Regions from separate parts of the Dyella japonica A8 genome, predicted to be linked through region 1. Evidence: predicted binding sites of a transcription regulator. Region 1 holds the regulator's gene; the other holds the start of a gene.
The links. Region 1 encodes FliA, which starts transcription of late flagellar genes. Its sites were predicted from a motif close to TAAAGTTTNNCNNNCNNNGGCCGATAA; they were not measured.
Positions count from the first base shown of each region.

Region 1 (10,565 bases):
CTGCTGAAGCTGCTGCTGATCGGCGGTGTGCTGCTGATGGTGCTCAAGGGCTGGCAGAACGACCTGATGTCCACCGGTCGCGGCGAAGTCGGCGCGGGCACGGTGAAGGCCATGAGCCTGCTCGGCCATGGCGCGCTGCTGTTCGGCTCCATCCTTGCGTTGATCGGCGGCGCGGATGCGCTGTACCAGAAGTTCGACCACACCAAGCGCCTGCGCATGACGCGCCAGGAACTGAAGGATGAGGCGAAGGAGAGCGACGGCAACCCCGAGCTCAAGGCGCGCGTTCGCCAGATGCAGTTCCAGATGGCGCGCAGGCGCATGATGCAGGAGCTGCCCAAGGCGGACGTGCTGGTGACCAACCCCACGCACTTCGCCGTGGCCTTGCGCTATGACGAAGGCCGCATGGGCGCACCGCGTGTGATCGCCAAGGGCATGGACGAACTGGCCATGCAGATCCGCCTGGTCGCCTCCAGTCATCGTATTCCCGTGGTGGAAGCGCCGCCGTTGGCACGCGCTTTGTATGCCACCACCCAGCTCGATCGCGAGATTCCTTCGACGCTCTACGTCGCCGTGGCGCAGGTGCTCGCGTACGTGTTCCAGCTCAAGCAGGCGGTGTCGCGCGGCGAGCCGCCGCCGACGGCGCCGCAACCCGATGTCGATCCGGACCTGATGGGTCCCTACAAGTTCTGACGGAAACACCATGGCCAACGCTACTGCCCTCGGCAATCTGAAGTCCCTTGGCCGCCGCGGACTCGGCGCGCCGGTGATCATGCTCGCCGCGCTGGCGATGATGATGCTGCCGCTGCCGCCTTTCATCCTCGACATGCTCTTCAGCTTCAACATCGCGCTGTCGCTGGTGATCCTGCTGGCGGTGATCTACGTGATGCGCCCGCTGGAATTCGCCGCGTTCCCCACCGTGGTGCTGATGGCGACCCTGCTGCGACTGGCGCTGAACATCGCCTCCACCCGCGTGGTGCTGCTGCACGGCCATGACGGTCCCGGCGCGGCCGGCAAGGTGATCGAGGCCTTCGGCGAGTTCGTCATCGGCGGCAACTTCGCCGTGGGCCTGGTGGTGTTCGCCATCCTCACCATCATCAACTTCGTAGTGGTGACCAAGGGCGCCACGCGCGTGTCCGAAGTGACGGCGCGCTTCACCCTGGATGCCATGCCCGGCAAGCAGATGGCCATCGATGCCGACCTCAACGCCGGCCTGCTCAACCAGGAACAGGCACGCGAGCGTCGCCAGGAAGTGCGCGAGGAAGCGGACTTCTACGGCTCGATGGACGGTGCCTCCAAGTTCGTGCGTGGCGACGCCACGGCGGGCATCCTGATCCTGATCATCAATATCGTCGGCGGCTTCTTCGTCGGCATCCTGCAGCACGGCCTTTCCGCCGGCGAGGCAGCCAAGACGTACACGCTGCTCACCATCGGTGATGGCCTGGTCGCGCAGGTGCCGTCGCTGATGCTGTCCATTGCCACTGCCGTGATCGTTACGCGCGTGTCCAAGTCCACCGACATGGGCAAGCAGCTGGTAGGCCAGCTGTTCGGCCAGCCGCGCGCACTGGCCGTGGCCGGCGTGGTGCTGGGCGTGATGGGCCTGATCCCGGGCATGCCGAACATCGCCTTCCTGCTGTTGGGCGGCACCTGCGGCGGCGCCGCGTGGCTGATGATCAAGCGCGAGCGTGAGGCGCAGGAACGCGTAGCCAAGGCCGCCGCCGACGTGCCGCCGCCGGCCGCCCCCCCGACGGAGCGCCTGGAGCTGGGCTGGGAAGACGTCGCCAGCGTTGATCCACTGGGGCTGGAAGTGGGTTATCGACTCATTCCGCTGGTGGACACGCACCAGGGCGGCGAGCTGATGGGCCGCATCAAGTCGGTGCGCCGCAAGCTGTCGCAGGAGATGGGCTTCCTGGTGCCGGCGGTGCATATCCGAGACAACCTGGACCTGGGCCCGAACACCTATCGCGTGACCCTGATGGGCGTGCCGATGGGCGAGGCCGAGGTGCACAACGATCGCCTGCTGGCGATCAACCCCGGCCGCGTGCAGGACGGCCTGCAGGGCATTCCCACGCGCGATCCGGCGTTTGGCCTGGAGGCCCTGTGGATCGAGCCGGGCCAGCGCGAGACCGCGCAGAGCCTGGGCTACACCGTGGTCGACCCGGCCACCGTCATCGCCACGCACCTTTCGCACATCCTGCAGAGCCACGCGCACGAGCTGCTCAGCCACCAGGACGTGCAGCAGTTGCTGGACCGCCTGGCCCAGACCGCGCCGAAACTGGTGGAAGATCTGGTGCCCAAGCGTCTGTCGCTGGGTGTGGTGGTCAAGGTCATGCAGAACCTGCTGGCCGAGCGGGTGCCGATCCGCAACATGCGCTCCATCGTCGAATCCTTGGCGGAACACGCCGGCCAGAGTCAGGATCCCGGCGCGCTCACGGCCGCCGTGCGCGTGGCGCTGGGGCGCCAGATCGTGCAGGAGATCTCGGGGCTGGGCACGGAGATCCCGGTCATCACGCTGGCGCCGGAACTGGAGCAGATCCTCATGGGATCGCTCGCCAATGGCGGCGTGGCGGGCGCCGCGGTGGAACCGGGCCTGGCAGACCGCCTGCAGCAGGGTGTCGCCGACGCCGCCCGCAAGCAGGAAATGAGCGGCGAACCGGCGGTTTTGCTGGTCGCGCCGCAGCTCCGTCCGTGGCTCGCGCGCTTCACCCGTCATGTGGCACAGAACCTGCACGTACTGGCCTACAACGAAGTGCCGGACAACCGCCGAGTGCGTTTGGTGCAGGCGCTGGGCCGTTAAACGAACAGACGAGCGAAGGAATGAGGGATGCGTAGCGAAGGCGCAACAAGCCGGCTTTCGGGGGCTGCGGCGAACGGCATGCAAGGCATGGCCGTGCGTTCGGGCCACGCACTGCTCGCCACCGTGTCGCGGAGCCACAAGGCATGAAGATCAAGCGTTTCGTGGCCCCTGACATGCGCCAGGCCATGCGTGCGGTGCGCGAGGACCAGGGGCCGGATGCGGTCATCCTGTCCACCCGCCGGATGGATGACGGCATCGAGATCATCGCCGCTGTCGATTTCGACGAAGCCCTGGTTCGCGAAGCGGCACGCCACGGCGCCCCGCTGGAAGTGGAAAACCGCGCCGTCGCTCCCGCGCCGGCTGTCGAGATGAAGACGGTTGCCGCGCGACGTTCCGACGTCACGCCGCCGCCGCTGCCGACGGCCAGCCGTCGCGACGACGAAGGCGTGACGGTGTCGCTCTCGCGCCGCGCCATGCCGCCCCGCGTGGAACCGGTGGCCGAAGCGTCCGTGGTCCGGACCGTGGAAGCCCCGGTCACCCCGGCCAGCCGGGCCGTCGAGCCAAAGCCCGCGATGACCGAAGCGGCGCACGCGGGCGATGCCGCCGACGTGCCGGCCTCGATCCACCCGCTGCTCGAACGCGCCCTGCAGGACACCGCACGTGTCCGCGCCGAACTGGGCAGCCTGCGCGACCTGCTGGAGACGCAGCTGTCGAGCCTGATCTGGAACGACATGGAGCGCCGCCAGCCGATGCGTGCCCGCATCCTGCGCGAGATGACCCGCCTGGGTATCGAGCCGGACGTCGCGCGCCAGCTGGTGGGCGAGCTTCCCGTCGAAATCAACGCCGAACAGGCGCGTTACCTGCCGCTGGGCGTGTTGAGCCGCAGCCTGTCGATCAGCCCGCGCGACCAATCCGAGCGTCGCGGCGTCACCGCGTTGGTCGGTTCCACCGGCGTGGGCAAGACCACCACCATCGCCAAGCTCGCCGCGCGCGCGGTGATGCGCCATGGCGCATCGCAGGTCGCGCTGGTGAGCACCGACCATTACCGCATCGGCGCGGCGGCGCAGCTGGAACACTATGGCCGCCTGCTCGGCGTGCGCGTATATCCCGCCTACGACGCCGACAGCCTGCGCCACGTACTGGAGCTGCTGCGCGGCCATCACACCGTGCTGGTGGATACCGCCGGCCTCGCCGGTGGCGATCCGCGCCTGGCGGAACAACTGGACGTGCTGCGCAACGGTGGCGACCTGCGCGCCTGCCTGGTGCTGGCGGCGAACGCGCACGCCTCCTCGCTGGACGAGGCCGTGCGCGCCTACCTGCCGGTGCAGCCGCACGCCTGCATCCTCACCAAACTCGACGAGGCCCCCAGCCTCGGCGGCGCGCTGTCGGTGCTGATCCGTCACCGTCTCGCGCTCGATTACATCACCGACGGCCAGCGCGTGCCGGAGGACATCGCCACCGCCGATGCGCGGGTGCTGGTGTGCCGTGCCGCGCAGGTGCTCAAGGGCAACACGGCGGCGGATGACATGGTCATGGCGGATCGTTTCGGACTAGCGGTGGCAAGCGCATGAGCGGTGTTTTCGCAATGAACCAGGCGATGGGGTTGGAGAGCATGTTGCGTGCGCTGACCGAACGACATAGCCGGCAGGCGCCGGTGCAGGACCAGGCCTATGGACTGAGCGGGGTGGCGCCGCGCAAGCGTTGCCGCGCCATCGCGGTCGCCGGTGGCAAGGGCGGCGTGGGCAAGACCACCGTATCGGTGAACCTGGGCATGGCGCTCGCCAGGGAAGGGCGCCAGGTGATCCTGCTCGACGCGGACATGAGCCTGGCCAACATTGACGTGCTGCTGGGCCTGACGCCCACGCGCCACATTGGCCACCTGCTGGACGGCAGCTGCACCATCGACGAGCTGCTGATGCCCGCGCCGCACGGCCTGAAGGTCGTGCCGGCCGGCTCGGGCACGCGCCGGCTTGCCCAGCTCGGTGCCGGCGAGCACGCGGCGGTGATCCGTGCCTTCGACGATCTGATCACGCCGCCGGACTACCTGGTGGTGGATACGGCCGCCGGGTTGTCCGACAACGTGGCGATGTTCGCCGCGGCGGCGGACGACGTGGTGGTGGTGGTGTGCGACGAGCCGGCCTCGCTGACCGATGCCTACGCCTTGCTCAAGGTGCTGAGCCGCGATTTCGGCGTGCGCCGCTTCCGCATGGTGGCGAACATGGTGCGCAACCTGGGCGAGGCCAAGCAGTTGCACCAGAAGCTCGCACGGGTGTGCGACCGCTTCCTGGACGTGGCGCTGGAATTCATGGGGCATGTCCCGCACGACGAACGGCTCAAGCAGGCCATCCGCCGCCAGAGCGCGGTGGTGGATCTGTGGCCGTCGAGCCGTTCGGGGCAGGCATTCAAGCAATTGGCGGGTGCGGTCGATACATGGGGTGAACCCGAGCGACTGGGCCTGGACCGCATCGCCTTTTTCAGCAGGCAGGCCGCAGTAGCGACGGGGTGGTGACATGAGCGTGGCTTCCGAATATCTGCAGCTGCAGCGGCAGAGTGCCGACGAACTGGTTCGCCAGCACGCGCCCCTGGTACGCAGGATCGCCTATCACCTGATGGGTCGCCTGCCGCCCAGCGTGGACGTCAGCGACCTGATTCAGGCCGGCATGATCGGTTTGCTGGAGGCTGCCCGCAATTTCACCACCGGCAAGAACGCGAGCTTCGAGACGTTTGCGGGTATCCGCATCCGTGGCGCGATGCTCGATGAATTGCGGCGCACCGACTGGACCCCACGGTCGGTGCATCGAAAAGTGCGCGAAATGGCGGAGGTCGTTCGTCAGATTGAAATCGAAACCGGTGCGGATGCCGATGACGCCGAAGTGATGCGGCGACTGGGCATGGGTGCCGAGGAATATCACCAGGTGCTGGCGGATGCCGCGAGCGCGCGCCTGCTCAGCCTCTCCGCGCCGGACGACGCGGACGGTGGCGCGGCGTTCGACGTGGTCGACGGCGACAGCCTCAGCCCGGCCGACAGCGTCGAGCACGAAGGCATGCGCGAGGCGCTGGTGGAGGCCATCGGCAGTCTGCCGGAACGCGAGCAGCTGGTGATGTCCCTGTATTACGAGGAAGAGCTGAACCTCAAGGAGATTGGCGCGGTGCTCGGTGTGACGGAGTCGCGCGTGTGCCAGATCCACGGCCAGGCCATCGTGCGCTTGCGTGCGCGCATGAGCGGTTGGCATGAGGGGCAGGCCGAGAGGTCAGCGAAACAACGCAAGGGAACGAAAGGCATGTAACACGGGCGCGATCGCCGGAGCGGAAGAGACGGGCTCTCGGTTCTCGCAGCGCGGCGGCCATCGGGTTGGCGCCCAGTACAAGCAGTCGTTTCAGCAACCACATCTAGCCAAGTGACGCGCAGCGGAGAAAGCGTTTGGACAAGAATATGAAGATCCTCGTGGTGGACGACTTTTCCACCATGCGGCGCATCGTTCGCAACCTGCTGGTCGAGCTCGGTTTCAGCAATACGCTGATCCAGGAAGCCGACGACGGCGAGAACGCGCTGACCATGTTGCGCAACAACGCCTTCGACATGGTCGTGACCGACTGGAACATGCCCAACATGACGGGCATCGACCTGTTGCGCGCCATCCGCGCCGAGCCTTCGCTCAAGGGCATGCCGGTGCTCATGGTCACCGCGGAAAACAACCGCGACCAGATCATCGCCGCCGCGCAGGCGGGCGTGAACGGTTACATCGTCAAGCCGTTCACCGCCGTCACCCTGCAGGAAAAACTCAGCAAGATCTTCGAACGCCTGGCCGCCAGCGGAGCCAACGCATGAACGCACAAGTCTCCCTGCTAGCCGGCGAATCGATGCCGCAGGAACTGCACGATCTTCTCAACAGCACCGACGGTGCTGCCTTCGAACAGGCGCTCGACGTGCTGGTACGCCAGCGCGAGCAGCGCCTGTTCCGCGCCCTGGGCCTGCTGGCCCGCGACCTGCACGATGCCGTGCGCCGCCTGGGCGGCGACCTCGCGCAGGAAGGCGTGCCGGGCAGCGTCGCCGACGCGCGCAAGCACCTGCAGGACGTGCTGGAAATGAGCTCGCAGGCCGCGCACCGCACGCTCGACTTCGCCGAGCGCATGCGCCCGCAGGCCGAGACGCTGGCCGCCAACGCCAGCGCGGTGATCGAGGGCACGAGCGAAGGCGACGTTGCCCACGTGCTGGCCACGCAGGCGCAGTCGTTCGCCAACGAATACCGCGAAGGCATGGCCGATTTCGTGGTGGCGCAGTCGTGGCAGGACCTGTCCGGCCAGCGCATCAAGAAAGTCGTGAACTTCATCGGCAGCGTGGAGAACTCGCTGCTGGAACTGGTGAGCCTGACCGGCGCGCTGGCAACGGGTGAAGCCGCCGCGGGCCCGGTGAAGGTGACCAGCCAGGACGAGGCGGATCGCCTGCTGAGCGAATTCGGTTTCTAAGAGCCTGGTCATGATCTCGGTATGGCGGCTACTTCCTCACCGTCATCCCCGCGAAAGCGGGGATCCAGTGACTTTGGCATGGCGTGAAAGTCACTGGATGACCAGCCATCCGGCTGTTGATGAAGCGCCTCCCGCTTTCGCTGGAATGACGGTGAAGCAATGCCGGGTTCATGAACAAGCACCAAGGACACACGCCTGATGGATCCCACGCTGGACAGCGAGCTGCGCAACGATTTCCTGGTGGAAGCCGGGGAGCTGGTGCAGCGCCTGGGTGAACAGTTGATCGGGCTGGAAGGCTCGCCGCGCGACGCCGAGCTGCTGAACGCCGTGTTCCGCGCGTTCCACACGGTGAAGGGCGGCGCAGGGTTTCTGGCCATCGAGCCGATGGTGCAGTTGTGCCATCACGCCGAGGACCTGCTCAACGTGGCGCGCAACGGGCAGCTGCTGCTCGATGCCGCGCGCATGGACGCACTGCTCGAAGCGCTGGATCTGCTCAACGACATGATGGCCGCGCTGGCCGGTGGCCAGCCGATGGCGATGCCGCCGCAGGCGCTGCTGCAGCGCTTGATGCCCGGTGCGGCGGCTCCCAAGCCGGTGCCCAAGCCCGTCGCTCCGCCGGTGGCGCCGCCGCCCAGTGACGGCACCATTGACGATTCGGAATTCGAGGCCCTGCTGGACAGCCTGTATGGCACCGGTGGCGCACCGGGCGCACCGGCGGCGGAATCGTCCTCGGGCAGCATCACCGACGACGAATTCGAGGCCTTGCTGGACAATCTGCACGGCAAGGGCGGCATGCCCGGTGCGGTGGAAGCGCCGGCGGCGGCCACCACGGCCGGCACGATTTCCGACGACGAATTCGAGTCGCTGCTCGACAATCTCCATGGCAAGGGTGGCGTGCCGGGCACGCAGGCATCCGCACCGGTGGCCGCTCCCGCGCCGGCGCCCGCTGCTTCGGCAAAGGCCGCAGCCCCTGCGCCGGAAAACACCGTGCGCGTGGACACCGCGCGCCTCGATGCACTCGTGCACCGCGCCGGTGAACTGGTGCTGGTGCGCAATCGCCTGCTGAGCCTCGCGGCCAAGAACGGCGACGAAACGCTCGAACTGGCCGCCACGGAACTGGATCGCGTCGCCGACGCCCTGCAGAACGCCGTACTCGGCATGCGCATGCAGCCGGTCGGCCGCTTGTTCCAGCGTTTTCCGCGCATCGTTCGCGACCTGTCGCGCCAGCTCGGCAAGGACGTGGAATTGGTGCAGGAAGGCGAGGGCACTGATCTCGACCGCAGCCTGGTCGAGGCGCTTGCCGACCCCATGGTGCACCTGATCCGCAATGCGCTCGACCACGGCCTGGAAATGCCGGAAGAACGCGAGCGCGCCGGCAAGCCGCGCAAGGGCAAGGTGACGCTGGGTGCGAGTCAGCGCGGCGAGCGCATCGTTATCACCGTGTCCGACGACGGGCGCGGCATGAATCCCGAGGTCCTGCGCCGCAAGGCGGTGGAGAAAGGATTGATGGACGAGGCGCAGGCCTCGCGCCTTACCGAGAACGAATGCTACGAAATCATCTTCCGCCCCGGCTTCAGCACGGCGGCCACCGTCTCCGACATCTCCGGTCGTGGCGTGGGCATGGACGTGGTGAAGACGCGCGTGGTGGAACTGGGCGGCACGCTTTCCGTGCGCTCACAGCTGGGCAAGGGCAGCACGCTGGAATTGGCCGTGCCGCTGACGCTGGCGATCCAGCGCGTGCTGATGGTGCGCGTGGGAGCGCGCCTGCTCGCGCTGCCGCTGAGCAACGTGGACGAGGTGTTCGAGCTGGCGCCGGGCCAGCAGCAACAGCTCGACGGCCGCGCCGTGGCCTCGCATCGCGGTCGCGCGCTGGCGCTGGCAGACCTTGGCGGCTGGGTCGGCGTGGAAGGCCCGTCGGGCCGTCACGTGGTGGTGCTGCACATCGGCCACATGCGCCTGGGTTGCCTGGTGCACGAGGTGATCGGCCGCGAAGACGTGATGGTGAAACCGCTCGGTCCCCTGTTCGAAGGCGTGCCCGCCGTGGCGGGTGCGACGGTTACCGGCGACGGCCGTCTGGCGCTGGTGATGGATCTGGCCGGTTTGTCCGGCGCAGACGGTCAACTCCTCCCCACTCTGCGTGTGAATAGCTGACCATGGACCTGGTAAGTCTCATCGGCACGATCCTGGCGTTCATCGTCATCATCGTCGGCACCGTCCTCAAGGGTTCCAGCGTGGAAGCGCTGTGGAACCCGGCCGCGTTCGTCATTGTGTTCCTGGGCACCATCGCCGCGTTGCTGGTGCAGAACTCCGGCAAGGTGCTCAAGCACGCCATGTCGATGTTCCCGCTGGTGTACAAGCCGCCGCAGCATCAGCCATCGGACCTGATCAGCCGCATCGTGGGCTGGAGCGAGATTTCGCGCCGCCAGGGCCTGCTGGGCCTGGAACCGCAGATCGATTCGGAAAGCGACACGTTCGTGCGCAAGGGCCTGCAACTGCTGGTCGACGGCAGCGAGCCGGAGGCCATCCGCGGCGTGCTGGAAGTGGAAGTGGGCGCGCGCGAGCATCACGACCTGGCCGGTGCGAAGGTATTCGAGAACGCCGGCATCTTCTCGCCGACCATGGGCATCATCGGCGCGGTGATGGGCCTGATGGCGGTGATGCAGAACCTGGCCGACCCGAGCAAGCTCGGCCACGGCATCGCCGCCGCGTTCGTGGCCACCATCTACGGCGTGGCGCTGGCCAACCTGCTGATGCTGCCGATGTCGGCCCGCTTGAAGGCGCTGATCCACAAGCAGACGCAGATGCGCGAAATCCTGATCGAAGGCCTGGTCGCGATCGCCGAAGGCGCCAACCCGCGCCAGATCGAAGCCAAGCTTCAAGGCTACCTGGCGTAACCGGGCGCAGCATCGTGGCCAGGAAGAAAAAACATCACGAGGACCACGTCAACCACGAGGCATGGGCGATCCCCTATGCCGACCTGATGACGCTGCTGCTGGCCTTCTTCGTGGTGATGTACGCGGTCTCCGTGGTGAACGAGGGCAAGTACCGCGTGATGTCCAACTCCATCATCGAGGCGTTCAACGGCTCCAGCCACGTGATCGCCGCGATGCCGCAGACGCGTGCGCAGCCGCACAACGTCGATCCGGCCATTGCGTCACCGCAGTCCCGGCCGGGCGCTGCCACCACCCCGGTGAGCGTGCCGATTCCAGCGCGCCCGCAACTGGTGCGTGTCGCGGATTCGCGCTCGGGCTCGGAGTCACAGGAGAAGCGCAACTTGGAATCGATCCGCGACCAGGTGCAGCGC
Region 1 is NZ_CP008884.1:4,371,871-4,382,435, reverse strand. It holds gene flhB (flagellar biosynthesis protein FlhB) at 1-690, shown strand, start outside; gene flhA (flagellar biosynthesis protein FlhA) at 701-2,794, shown strand; gene flhF (flagellar biosynthesis protein FlhF) at 2,938-4,365, shown strand; gene HY57_RS18620 (P-loop NTPase) at 4,380-5,303, shown strand; gene HY57_RS18615 (RNA polymerase sigma factor FliA) at 5,305-6,081, shown strand; gene cheY (chemotaxis response regulator CheY) at 6,216-6,623, shown strand; gene HY57_RS18605 (protein phosphatase CheZ) at 6,620-7,261, shown strand; gene HY57_RS18600 (chemotaxis protein CheA) at 7,460-9,412, shown strand; gene HY57_RS18595 (flagellar motor protein) at 9,415-10,155, shown strand; gene motD (flagellar motor protein MotD) at 10,170-10,565, shown strand, end outside.

Region 2 (10,565 bases), 390 kb from region 1:
GCGTGGCGGCAAATCGAGCATCGGCGCGACTGCGCGCTCGGCGGTCGTCATGAATGGGTTCTCCGCCGCGCCTCGCCAAGCGATGACGTTGAGCAGACCGCTTGGGCGCGAAGCACGCCGCAAGTTGGCGAAGGCGTCGATGGGGCGCTCAAAGAACATCACACCAAAGCGAGACACGATCATGTCGACGCCGTGCGGCTCGAACGCACAAGTCTGCGCATCGGCCTGGATAAATGTCGCGGCCACGCTTTCGCGCTCGGCGCGCGCACGTGCCGCTGTGACCATGGGTTGAGCGATGTCGATGCCGGTGCATTGGCCTTCGGAGCCGACCAGACGGGCTATGGCGAGCGTGGTGCTGCCCGTGCCACAACCTACGTCGAGCACGCGGCGTGGCGATTCATGGCGCACGGCATCCAGCAGTCGTTGCTGCAAGGGCAGGAACATCCCGTCCAGGATCGGTTGCAGGTCGACCCAGGCGTTGCCGGCGTGGCCGTTCCAGAGCGTCGACTGTGTCGGTATCGCGGGAGATGGAAAAGACATGACTACCTCGCTTGCCAGCGTGTAGAGGGCAGGGGCTAAACTCTGCCACTTCAAGTCAGCTTGAGGTCAAGCGCATGAAGCTGCTGGATATCGGGCAGGTGGTGCAACAATCCGGCGTACCCGCGTCGACCCTGCGTTACTACGAAGAGAAGGGGCTTATCACCTCCTGCGGCCGGCATGGCTTGCGGCGCCTGTTCGATGCCGCCGTGCTGGAACGCCTGGCGTTGATCGCGCTCGGTCGCGCAGCGGGCTTCTCCCTCGACGAGATAGGTCGCACCTTTGCCGGCGACGGCAGACCACGGATCGACCGCCGGCTGCTCGCCGCCAAGGCGGACGAACTGGACAGGACCATCAGGCAGCTGTCGTCGCTGCGTGATGGCTTGCGTCATGCGGCAGCCTGTCCTGCCCCCAGCCACATGGAATGCCCCAAGTTCCGTCGCCTTCTGCGCGCCGCGGCGGCGAAAAGCGCGCAGACCCAGGTGAAGAAGCCGTCGCGGCTGAAGACGCGTTGAACCCACGATACCCCTACGCCAAGTGGTCATCCCAGCGTCACGGAGACGGCGCAGATTGATGAGCACGTCGCACGCACCATCATTCAGAGAAGGCGAGGACCATGAGTATCTTCGGGACCATCATCAACAAGCTTTTCGGCAAGGCAAACGCCACGGCAACGGCAGATACAGCGACCGCCGGCAGCGCTACACCGACGGTTGTCGCACCGTCAGATGCCACCAATGATGCGGCGCCGGCCGCACCGCCGACCGTTGCTCCGCTGTCGGGCGTCGACGTAGCCGTGGTGATGGATCGTTTCGTCAGCGAAAGCGGTCAAACGCTCGACTGGCGCGTATCCATCGTCGACATGATGAAGGCACTGGGCATGGACAGCAGCCTGGATCATCGCAAGCAGCTGGCCGGTGAGCTCGGCTATACCGGCGACACGAACGATTCCGCGAGCATGAACATCTGGCTGCACAAGGAAGTGATGAAGGCGCTTGCGGCCAATGGTGGCACCCTGCCGGCCAATCTTGCGGCCTGATCGACAGGCGCGGCGTTAACGAAGGTTGGCCAGGTGTCGCCAGCCTTCGTGCGCTGCTCCATCCAGCGTGTGCAATGGTGCGCCACGCTCAGCGCGCGGGCAAGGTTGCGTCATGACTGACGAAAACCAGCACTTGCAAGCCGCGTCACGCGTGGCTACTCTGCGCCTCCCGTCAACCCAGCCTAAAGGAGGAAAAGAACAATGATTGTTGCAGCAGCCTCTGCCGGGTCGTCGCGCTTCTGATCGTCCTGCCAGCCTTCCGCTGGCGCGCTTCCACTCCCTCGCTTCGCACCCCGGCAACTCGTTCGGCCCCCATTCGCGTGGCCGTCGTTTTCCTCGTTACCTGGGTGTTTCCATGTCTTCTGAGACGTTTTCGCTGCACCAGCTCGGCTGGCAGCCTGAGTACGCACAACATTTGACGCTGGCCGATTTCGAAGCCGGGTACCCCGCGCGTGTCATGGCGTTGCATCGCCATGCGCTGCTGGTGATGTGCTCGCGCGGCGTGGTTTCGGTGGTGTTGCCGCACCAGCTGATCGATACCGACGAAGGTATCGCTGTCGGCGACTGGGTGTTGGTCGAGCACGAAGCCGATCGCGTGCTGCGCCTGCTGGATCGGCAATCGGTGCTGGTCCGCATCGCCGCTGGCGGTGACCATCAACGCCAGTCCATCGCGGCCAATCTCGACGTGTTGTTCGTGGTGTCGTCGTGCAATGACGATTTCAACGCCTCGCGCCTGGAGCGATACCTCGCGCTTGCGCTCGACGCGGGCGTGACGCCGGTGATCGTGCTGACCAAGGCCGACAGCGGTCATGACGTGGCGGCCTATGTCGCCAGCGCGGAACAACTGATGCCGGGCGTGCCGGTGGTTGCGGTGAATGCGCTGGATGGTGCATCGGTGTCGCAACTGGAACCGTGGCTGGCATCCGGTCGGACCGTGGCGTTCGTCGGCTCGTCTGGCGTGGGCAAGTCCACGCTCGCCAATCGCATCACCGGCGAGGCAACGCAGCGCACCTCAGGCATCCGCGAGGCCGACGCGCGCGGGCGTCACACGACCACCGCGCGCGAAATGTTCCCGACACCGTCCGGCGCCTGGGTTATCGATACGCCCGGCATGCGCGAGTTGCGACTGGCAGCCGCTAAGCCGGAGTTGGGCGCGGTGTTCGGCGACATCGAAGCGCTCGCAGCGGCGTGCCGCTTTCGTGACTGCCAGCATGATGGCGACGTGGGCTGCGCAGTGGAGGCAGCCTTGCTGGCTGGCGTGCTGGACACGCGGCGCCTTGCGAACTATCACAAGCTGCGGCGTGAGGCGCTACGTGTGCAGCAGGCGCGACATGAGCAGCGTGAGCACAGTCGTCAGTTCAACGCGATGGCGAAGCAGGCGATGCGTGCAAAGCGGGAAAGGTTGGGGCGGTGAGGTGCCGCCCTGCGATCAGCGCCGCAAAGGCTCTTGTGGGAGTGCACCCTGTGCGCGACCGGGATCGGAGCGGTGCAGTTGGAATGCCCGTCGCGCACAGGGTGCGCTCCCACAGGGCTGCGACAGGCCCTTACTTCCAGTCGAGATCCGTCACTACCGGAAAGTGATCGGACGGGTAGCGTCCATCCTGCTGCGTCGTCACCGTGGCGAAACGCGTCGGCACAAAGCCACGCTCGAAGATGAAATCGATGCGCTGCGTGGGGATGCCGGTGAAGTCGTGGAAGGTTTTTTCGGGGCCTTCCACCTTCGGCGCCACCGCGCGGGTATCGGTCAGGGCCTTGGCGAACAGCGCATACGTCGGGCTGCTCGCGTCGGCGTTCAGGTCACCGGTGAGGATGAAAGGCGCGTTGGTGGGCAGCTTCGCGAACCGGCCGAGGATTTCCTTCGCGCCCTTGACGCGCGCGGGCTCGTCTTCTTCCCGGTAGGGCAGGTGGGTGTTGTAGTAGTAGAACGTTCGGCCGTTGGCTTTGTCTTCGAACAGCGCCCAGGTGACCATGCGCGGATACGGATGGCCCCACGTGATGCTGCCCGGCTGGTCGGGCGTGTCGGACAGCCAGAAATTGCCCGAATCCTTCAGCACCAGTTTGTCCTTGCGATAGAACACGCCCATGTGTTCGTCACCGTGACCGCCGCGACGGTCAATGCCGAACCAGGTGTACTGCGGCAGTTTGGCCACGATGTAGTCGCCTTGTTCCTGGTGCAGCTCCTGCGTTCCCATCACGTCGGGGTGTTGTTCGCGGATGGTGCGCACCATCAGGTCACGCCGGGCTTCCCAGCGGTTGGGGCCATCCGCGGCGACCGGTACGCGGACATTGAAGCTCATCACGCGCAGCTGTTCTGCCGCGACCGGCAGGCTGGCGATGGTGAGTGCAACGGAGAGCAGGGCAGTGAGCCAATGACGGAAGTTGGACACGGGTCGGGCTCCGGAAGAGGTGGCGGAAAGACCGTACCACGCGGCTGCGTGATCGCGGAGCTACCGGCGTGGCGTGGTGCTGAACGCGTATAGTGCACGGGGCACCCGTACCACCATTTACTTCGCCGAAGACCGCACCCGATGCCCCAACGCGTTGCCACCTGCAGTTGCCGCCAGCTCATGCTCCGTACCACGGAGGAACCGTTGCGCGTGTCCATCTGCCATTGCCATGCCTGCCAGCGCCGCACCGGCAGCGTGTTCGGCGTGCAGGCGCGATTCCGCGCCGAGGCGGTGGTGATTCGGGGGCGCTCTACCGCCTATGTGCGCAAGGGCGATACGGGTGGCTCCGGGACATTCCATTTCTGCCCGGTGTGCGGGGCCACCGTGTACTACGAGCTCGATTCGATGGAAGGCCTGATCGGCGTGCCGGTGGGGGCGTTCTCCCAGCCGGCGTTCCCTGCACCCACCATCTCGGTGTTCGAGGAGTGCATGCACCCGTGGGTGAGATTGCCGGACGATGTCGAGCACATGGAATGACAGCGCCGTACAACTTGTCGTGACGCTGACGTCGTCACCCGGTAGGCCTTTTTCCCTGAAAAACCGCTGACTGCGTCACGCGGGACGCAAGAAATTACCTGTCAAGGAAGCCTGTCCAGCGCCGATACCTCCCACACGGGGAGTTCTGTCGGGAAGTGGGCACCATGCGTTTCACCATTCGTTTGAAGATCATCGCGAGCATGGGCCTGGCCCTGTCGGTCGCCGTGCTCATCGGTCTTGTCGGCCTGTATGGCGTGCGCAGCACGTATACGCTGGTCGACGACATGTACCGCAATAACGTGCAGGCGATGGCCGCCATCAGCGAAGCTCGCGGCGCCATCATCGAGGATCGCCTCGCACTCAACCGCTCCATCATCGATCCCACGCGGCGCGATGCGGTGAAGCGGATCAATGCAGGCCACGAACGGCTGATCACCGCATGGAAGCGCTACTACCCGGGCATGATTTCCGCTGCCGACGAGCGCACGGTCGCGACGGCCTTCGACGAACTCATGAAGACCGCCGGTCCCGACATCAGCCACGAAGCCGAGCTGCTGGATGCGGGCAGGGGCGAGGAAGCGCGCCAGTTCCACATCAACAAGGCCGCCGATGAAATGGGCAAGGCCACGGCAGCGATCGACCAGTTGATGGTGATCAACGAAAAGCAGGCGGCACAATCTGCGCAGGATGCGGCGGCGAGCTTCCAACGCACCTGGCAGCTGGCGCTTGGCGTACTGGTGATCGCCATCATGGTGCTCATCGGCGTGGCCGTGGCGCTGATCCGCGCGGTGACGCGTCCGCTCGACCAGGCGCGAGCGCTGGCCAGCGCGATCCAGCAGGGCAAGCTCAACAACGCCACCGTCGTCACCGGCAACGACGAATTCAGCGACACGCTGCGCTCGCTCGATGACATGGACCGCCAGCTCGCCGGCATCGTGACGCAGGTGCGCGACGTGGCCGAGCAGGTGACGTCCGCCGCGCGCGACCTGTCGCAGGGCAATGACGATCTCTCGCAACGCACGCAGGAGCAGGCCAGTTCGCTGGAGGAAACCGCCGCGTCGATGGAAGAACTGTCGAGCACGGTGAGGCAGAACGCGGAAGGCGCGGACCAGGCGCGCGAAATGGCGTTGCGCATGCGCAAACGTGCCGAGGAAGGCCGCGACATCGCCGGGTCGGCGGTGGGCGCGATGGAGGCGATCACGCAGGCGAGCAAGGAAGTGGGCGAGATCGTGGTGTTGATCGACGAGATCGCCTTCCAGACCAACCTGCTCGCGCTCAATGCGGCCGTGGAAGCGGCGCGTGCCGGCGAACAGGGGCGCGGTTTCGCGGTGGTGGCCACCGAAGTGCGCAACCTTGCCCAGCGCAGCGGTGCGGCAGCGAAGAACATCAAGACGCTGATCCTGGACACCACCGACAAGGTGAGCGAGGGCGCGGCGCTGGTCCAGCGCACCGGCACCGTGCTCAACGACATCGCCGGTGACGTGCGCGAGGTGAGCACCATCATCGAGGTGATCGCGGCGGCGTCCGAGGAGCAGTCCGCGGGCATCGGACAGGTCAACAACGCCGTGACCACGCTCGACGAGGTGACGCAGCAGAACGCCGCGCTGGTGGAAGAGGCCAGTGCTGCCAGCCGCAATACGCTGGACCTGTCGCAGGTTCTGATGAACCAGGTGGCCTACTTCACCCTGCAGGGCCAGGCCGCCCACGATGTGGCCGTGGTCCAGGCGGCCCCGGCCAGCGCAAGCGCCAGGCCGCCGGCGATGGCGACGCCGCGGCCCGCGGTGCGTCATCGCGCGGCACCAGCCCCGGCGCTGGCTACGGCCGATGACATGTGGACTGAGTTCTAGATTCCGTCGATCCGGCACACCGGGATTCAACGCATGGGGCGCTCGCGCGTTTCATGCGTGTTCCATGTCAGGAAGAAGTCGCGGAGGGACGCATGAAAAATCGGGAATTTGATCGCTGGGCCAGGGTTCGCGGGCAGGGCATGCTCAGGTATGTGCTGTTTCGTGGATTGCTGTGCTACGGCCTGCCCATGTTTCTGCTGATGACCTATGTGATCCCGCATCCGCGTCTCACGACCATGGAGTCGGTCGTCCTTTGGTGGTTGCTTGCTGGCGCGGGCTACGGGGTCGGCATGTGGCTGGTGCAGGAGCGCCGCTTCCGCAAGGTGGTTGGGCGTGCCTGAGTTGCGCCACTCCATCCCGGCTACTCCATGTTCATGCGGTGTTTTGGCTTTTGGGCGCATGGTTCAAATTCTGCGGCCAGTCACGATGGTGCTGCAGGGTTTGTGCGCCTGCGTCCTGCGATTGGACGTCCAAATGGTGGCTTGAACGTATTGGCGTCGTGCCGGCGCCTGCGATGCATACTCCCTCTGCGAAAGCGCTTGCCGCCTGCGGCAGCCCGCGCTTGCGCACCGCTAACGAGAGGAGAAACCCCATGGCAAGTACCAGCTCTCGCATCGGTCGCGGCGTGGTCGGATTGTTCGTGGTCGCGCTTTGCGGCTGCACCGGCTACGTCAAGAAGAGCGATTTCGATGCCGCCATCGCGGAGCTGCGCAGCAACGATCAGAAGCAGCAGCAAGAGATCGATGCGATCACGCAGGAGATGCACCAGAAGTTCGCGCAGTACGACACGCAGATCACGGCCATGCAGGGCCGCATCAACGTAGACACCATTGCGCATTTCGATACCAACCAGACCACGTTGCGCGACGAGGACAAACAACGCCTGGACGATTTCGCCAAGGTGATGCGCGACCACCATGCCGCGGCGGTGGTCACTGCCGAAGGCTTCGCCGATCCCTCCGGCTCGGCCGCCTACAACCAGCGCCTGGCGCTGAAGCGGGCGCAGGCCGTGCGCGATTACCTCGTGCAGAACGGCGGCCTCAACGCCGACCAGGTGAGGGCTGTGGGCTATGGCAAGGTGAAGAACCGCCAGGTGGTGAAGGGCGCGACGGGCGACCAGGGCATGCCCAATCGCCGCGTATCGTTGGTGACCGATTTCGCGGGCAGTTCCTGAGCGACATCGCAGGCCCCTTGAATGAAGAAGGCCGCCCCAGGGCGGCCTTCTTCGTCATGACGCGTCACCTTGCCGGGTTGATGCCAACGATGGCCACCAGGCAGCGTCCGGCACGGGCGCGAGCCTGCGTTCGCGCCGACGCTCCAGCCGGCGTAGGGCGGCATGCAGCATCAGGCCGGCGGCGATGATCGCCATCCACCCCGCCGGTGGCCACCACAGGTTGCCGGCGCGCAGCAGCAACAGGCTCACCAGCGGAATCGACAGCAGCGTCAGCAAAGCCAGCATGCGCGTGCGGCGCAGGCCGGGCAGGCCGTAAACCGCTAGCGGCAGCGCGAGCAGGAGCGAGCCGAACAACAACTGCGCGGGCAAATTCAACGGAGTGATCAGGCGCCCGCCGTGCAGCGATTCCAGGATGTTGGCCTGATATTCCACGCCCGGCATGGGACTGTTGGCGCCGGACGCGGCGGTCGCCAACTGGTCGCCCAGCCCTGCCGCGGTGGCGCCGATCAATACCCAGCGCCCCTTGAGCAGGGCGCCGGGCACGCGTCCGCGCAGCACGTCGACGTAGGACACCTGGTTGAATGCGCCCGCGGCGTTGGCGAAACGGATCAGCACGTAGTCGTCGCGAATCCACTCATAGGGCGACCTCGCCGTGCCTTCGGGCTGGCGAAGGCCAGGCAACGGGTGCAGCGGCGACGGCGTGCCCATGTCGTAGAGGGCGAGCGCGAGGGCCGGCCATTGCGGCTGCCCGAGCCCCGCCTTCAGGTAGACGCCACGCGTGATGCCATCGGGATCCTTGGATGCATCGACATGGCCCAGGGCGGCCGCGCTGCGTGCAATCGCCGGCGTGGGCAGCACTTCTTCCAGCACGCCGCCGAGTTCGGCGGCCTCCGCGAATACCGGCATCACCACGTGGCCGTTGTCGTGGATGGCCTCGGCGTAGACGCGGTCGTTGTCGGGATGGCCCACGTCCGCTTCTGCCATGGTCACGTCCATGCCGATACCGCGCACGCCTGCTTCGGTGAGCCGCCGCACGAGCTCCGCATGCACGGAGCGCGGCCACGGCCAGTTGCCGATGCTGGCAAGGCTTTGCGGATCGATGGCGATGATCACCACCTGGTCGCTGGTGGAATACGACCAGTGGCGCATGTGCATGTCGTAGAACGCATTGTCCAGCGGCTGCATGACGCCGCTGGCAAGCAGCAGCACGGCCGCCGCGAAGCCCACCACCCAGGCGAGGGCGCGTTTGAGTAGGGGCAACGCGATGATCACAGGCGCCAGGACCTCCGCGAGGGACGCGTCAGAGGATCAGGTACAGCAACACCACCCCACCACCGGCGGTGAGCCAGCGGCATGCCGAGCAGGGTACACGCGTGCGCTGCACCGCGCCCCAGGGGCCGGTGTAGCCGTCCGTGTCGATGGTCTGCACGCGGGCGTACCACTTGCCGTGGGCAAGCTTGCGCAGGCTGATCTCCGGCTTGTCCACCGTCTCGTCCACGGCCACGTCGGAGAAGTCGGCCTTGCGTGCCAGTTGGACGTGGTAGTGCTGCCCCGGCGTGCCTTCCGGCCAGCTCAGCACGAAATCGCCATGCTGGTGCTGGGGTGCGCCCGGCTCCGGTGCGGGCGGTTCGGGTACCAGGTCGAAGGGCATGGCGCTGGTGTAGGGGCCGAGTTTGCCGTCCTTGTCGCGGCTGGCGATGCGCCAGACGTAGTGGCCATACGGCAGAGCCTGCGGCGCGCGCACGTCGCTGCCACGCACCTTGTCGTTGCTGGCCAGCAGTTGGCCGAAGTCCGCACTGCCCGAAAGCTGCCAGGCGTAGCTTTCGGCCTCGACGCTTTCGGTCCAGCGGAACTCGGGGCGCGTGCCGCGCACCTTGGCGTTCGGCTGCGGCTCGATGATCAGCGGCGGCTGCGGATGCGCGGCGATGGTGAAGGCGCAGGTGGTGTCCAGGCCCTCCATGCGCTCGCCATCGATGCCGCGCACGCGGAAGGCGTGCGGGCCGTCCGGCAGCGCTGGCAAGGTGGCCTGCGTGCCGTCGACCACGGTGTCGAGCACCAGGGCTTCGAAACGATCGGTGGGCGCAACCTGCACGCGGTAGTGCGCGGCGCGGTCCAGCGGTTTCCACTGGATCTGCGCGGGCGACTGGGTGAGCGGCTGCGCCGGGCAGTCGATGGACGGCGCGGGCAGCAGCGCCTGGGGCTGGCCCGGTTTGGCGCCGGCAGCGGTGGCTACGCCGCGGCCACCGTTCACCATGACGTGGCGGGCGTCGTTGCCCACGTCGACATGGCCGCCGACCACTTCGGTGCGGGCGCTGCCGTCGCTATCGTCGGCGGCCACGCGGAAGTGCGTGCCGCGCACGCTGGAAATGGTGTTGGGCGTGGATACGGTGAAGCGCGCCGCGCTGCCGCTGAGCGGTGTCACATCGCTGTTCACGCGTCCGCGCTTGAGGCGCATGCGGGTGTCGACCATGCCGGTGCGCCCGTAGGCGCTCAGGCGATCCAGCACCAGGGCGCTGTTGGCCTGCAGCAGCACGCGCGAACCGTCGGCGAGCTGGAGGGTGAGGCTGGTGTCGGCCGCCGTATCCAGTTCGGTGCCGTAGCCCACCGACATGCCGGTGGTGACGGGAATGGCCGGCGCGTTGCCGGTCGGCTGTGCCGTGGCGTTGCCCAGCACGGCGATCACGGTGGCCGGCGCAGGGCCCTGGCGCAGCCAGCCGACCGGGAACTGCATGGTCGAACCCGGCGGCAGGTGCAGCGGGTCGGCGACCTGGTTGTAGTCCTGCAGCTTTTGCCAGGACACATCCGGTTTGAGGTAGCGCGCGGCCAGATCCCAGAGGTTGTCGCCCGGGCGTACGCGGTAATGCCAGTCGGCGGGGGCGGCAAGCGCGTGGGGAATGTAAGCGGTGACAGCCAACAGCACGGTGATGCATAGCCAGCGCCATGGCTGGCGTGGCCCGAAGGTCCGGTGTGACATAAAGCCTCGATAGTCCTGGTGCACCCCCGTGCTGCCGTCACTCCCTTCCGCATCGCCGGCCGGGTTTCCG
Region 2 is NZ_CP008884.1:4,765,256-4,775,820, reverse strand. It holds gene HY57_RS20385 (class I SAM-dependent methyltransferase) at 1-540, opposite strand, end outside; gene HY57_RS20380 (helix-turn-helix domain-containing protein) at 615-1,052, shown strand; gene HY57_RS20375 (DUF3597 domain-containing protein) at 1,154-1,576, shown strand; gene rsgA (ribosome small subunit-dependent GTPase A) at 1,932-2,990, shown strand; gene HY57_RS20365 (endonuclease/exonuclease/phosphatase family protein) at 3,121-3,963, opposite strand; gene HY57_RS20360 (GFA family protein) at 4,144-4,500, shown strand; gene HY57_RS20355 (methyl-accepting chemotaxis protein) at 4,665-6,347, shown strand; gene HY57_RS20350 (hypothetical protein) at 6,440-6,688, shown strand; gene HY57_RS20345 (OmpA family protein) at 6,940-7,521, shown strand; gene HY57_RS20340 (CHASE2 domain-containing protein) at 7,576-8,793, opposite strand; gene HY57_RS20335 (FecR family protein) at 8,822-10,495, opposite strand.
Region 2: a site for FliA is predicted at 4,602-4,628, ahead of HY57_RS20355 (methyl-accepting chemotaxis protein). Genes of this name have one in related genera too.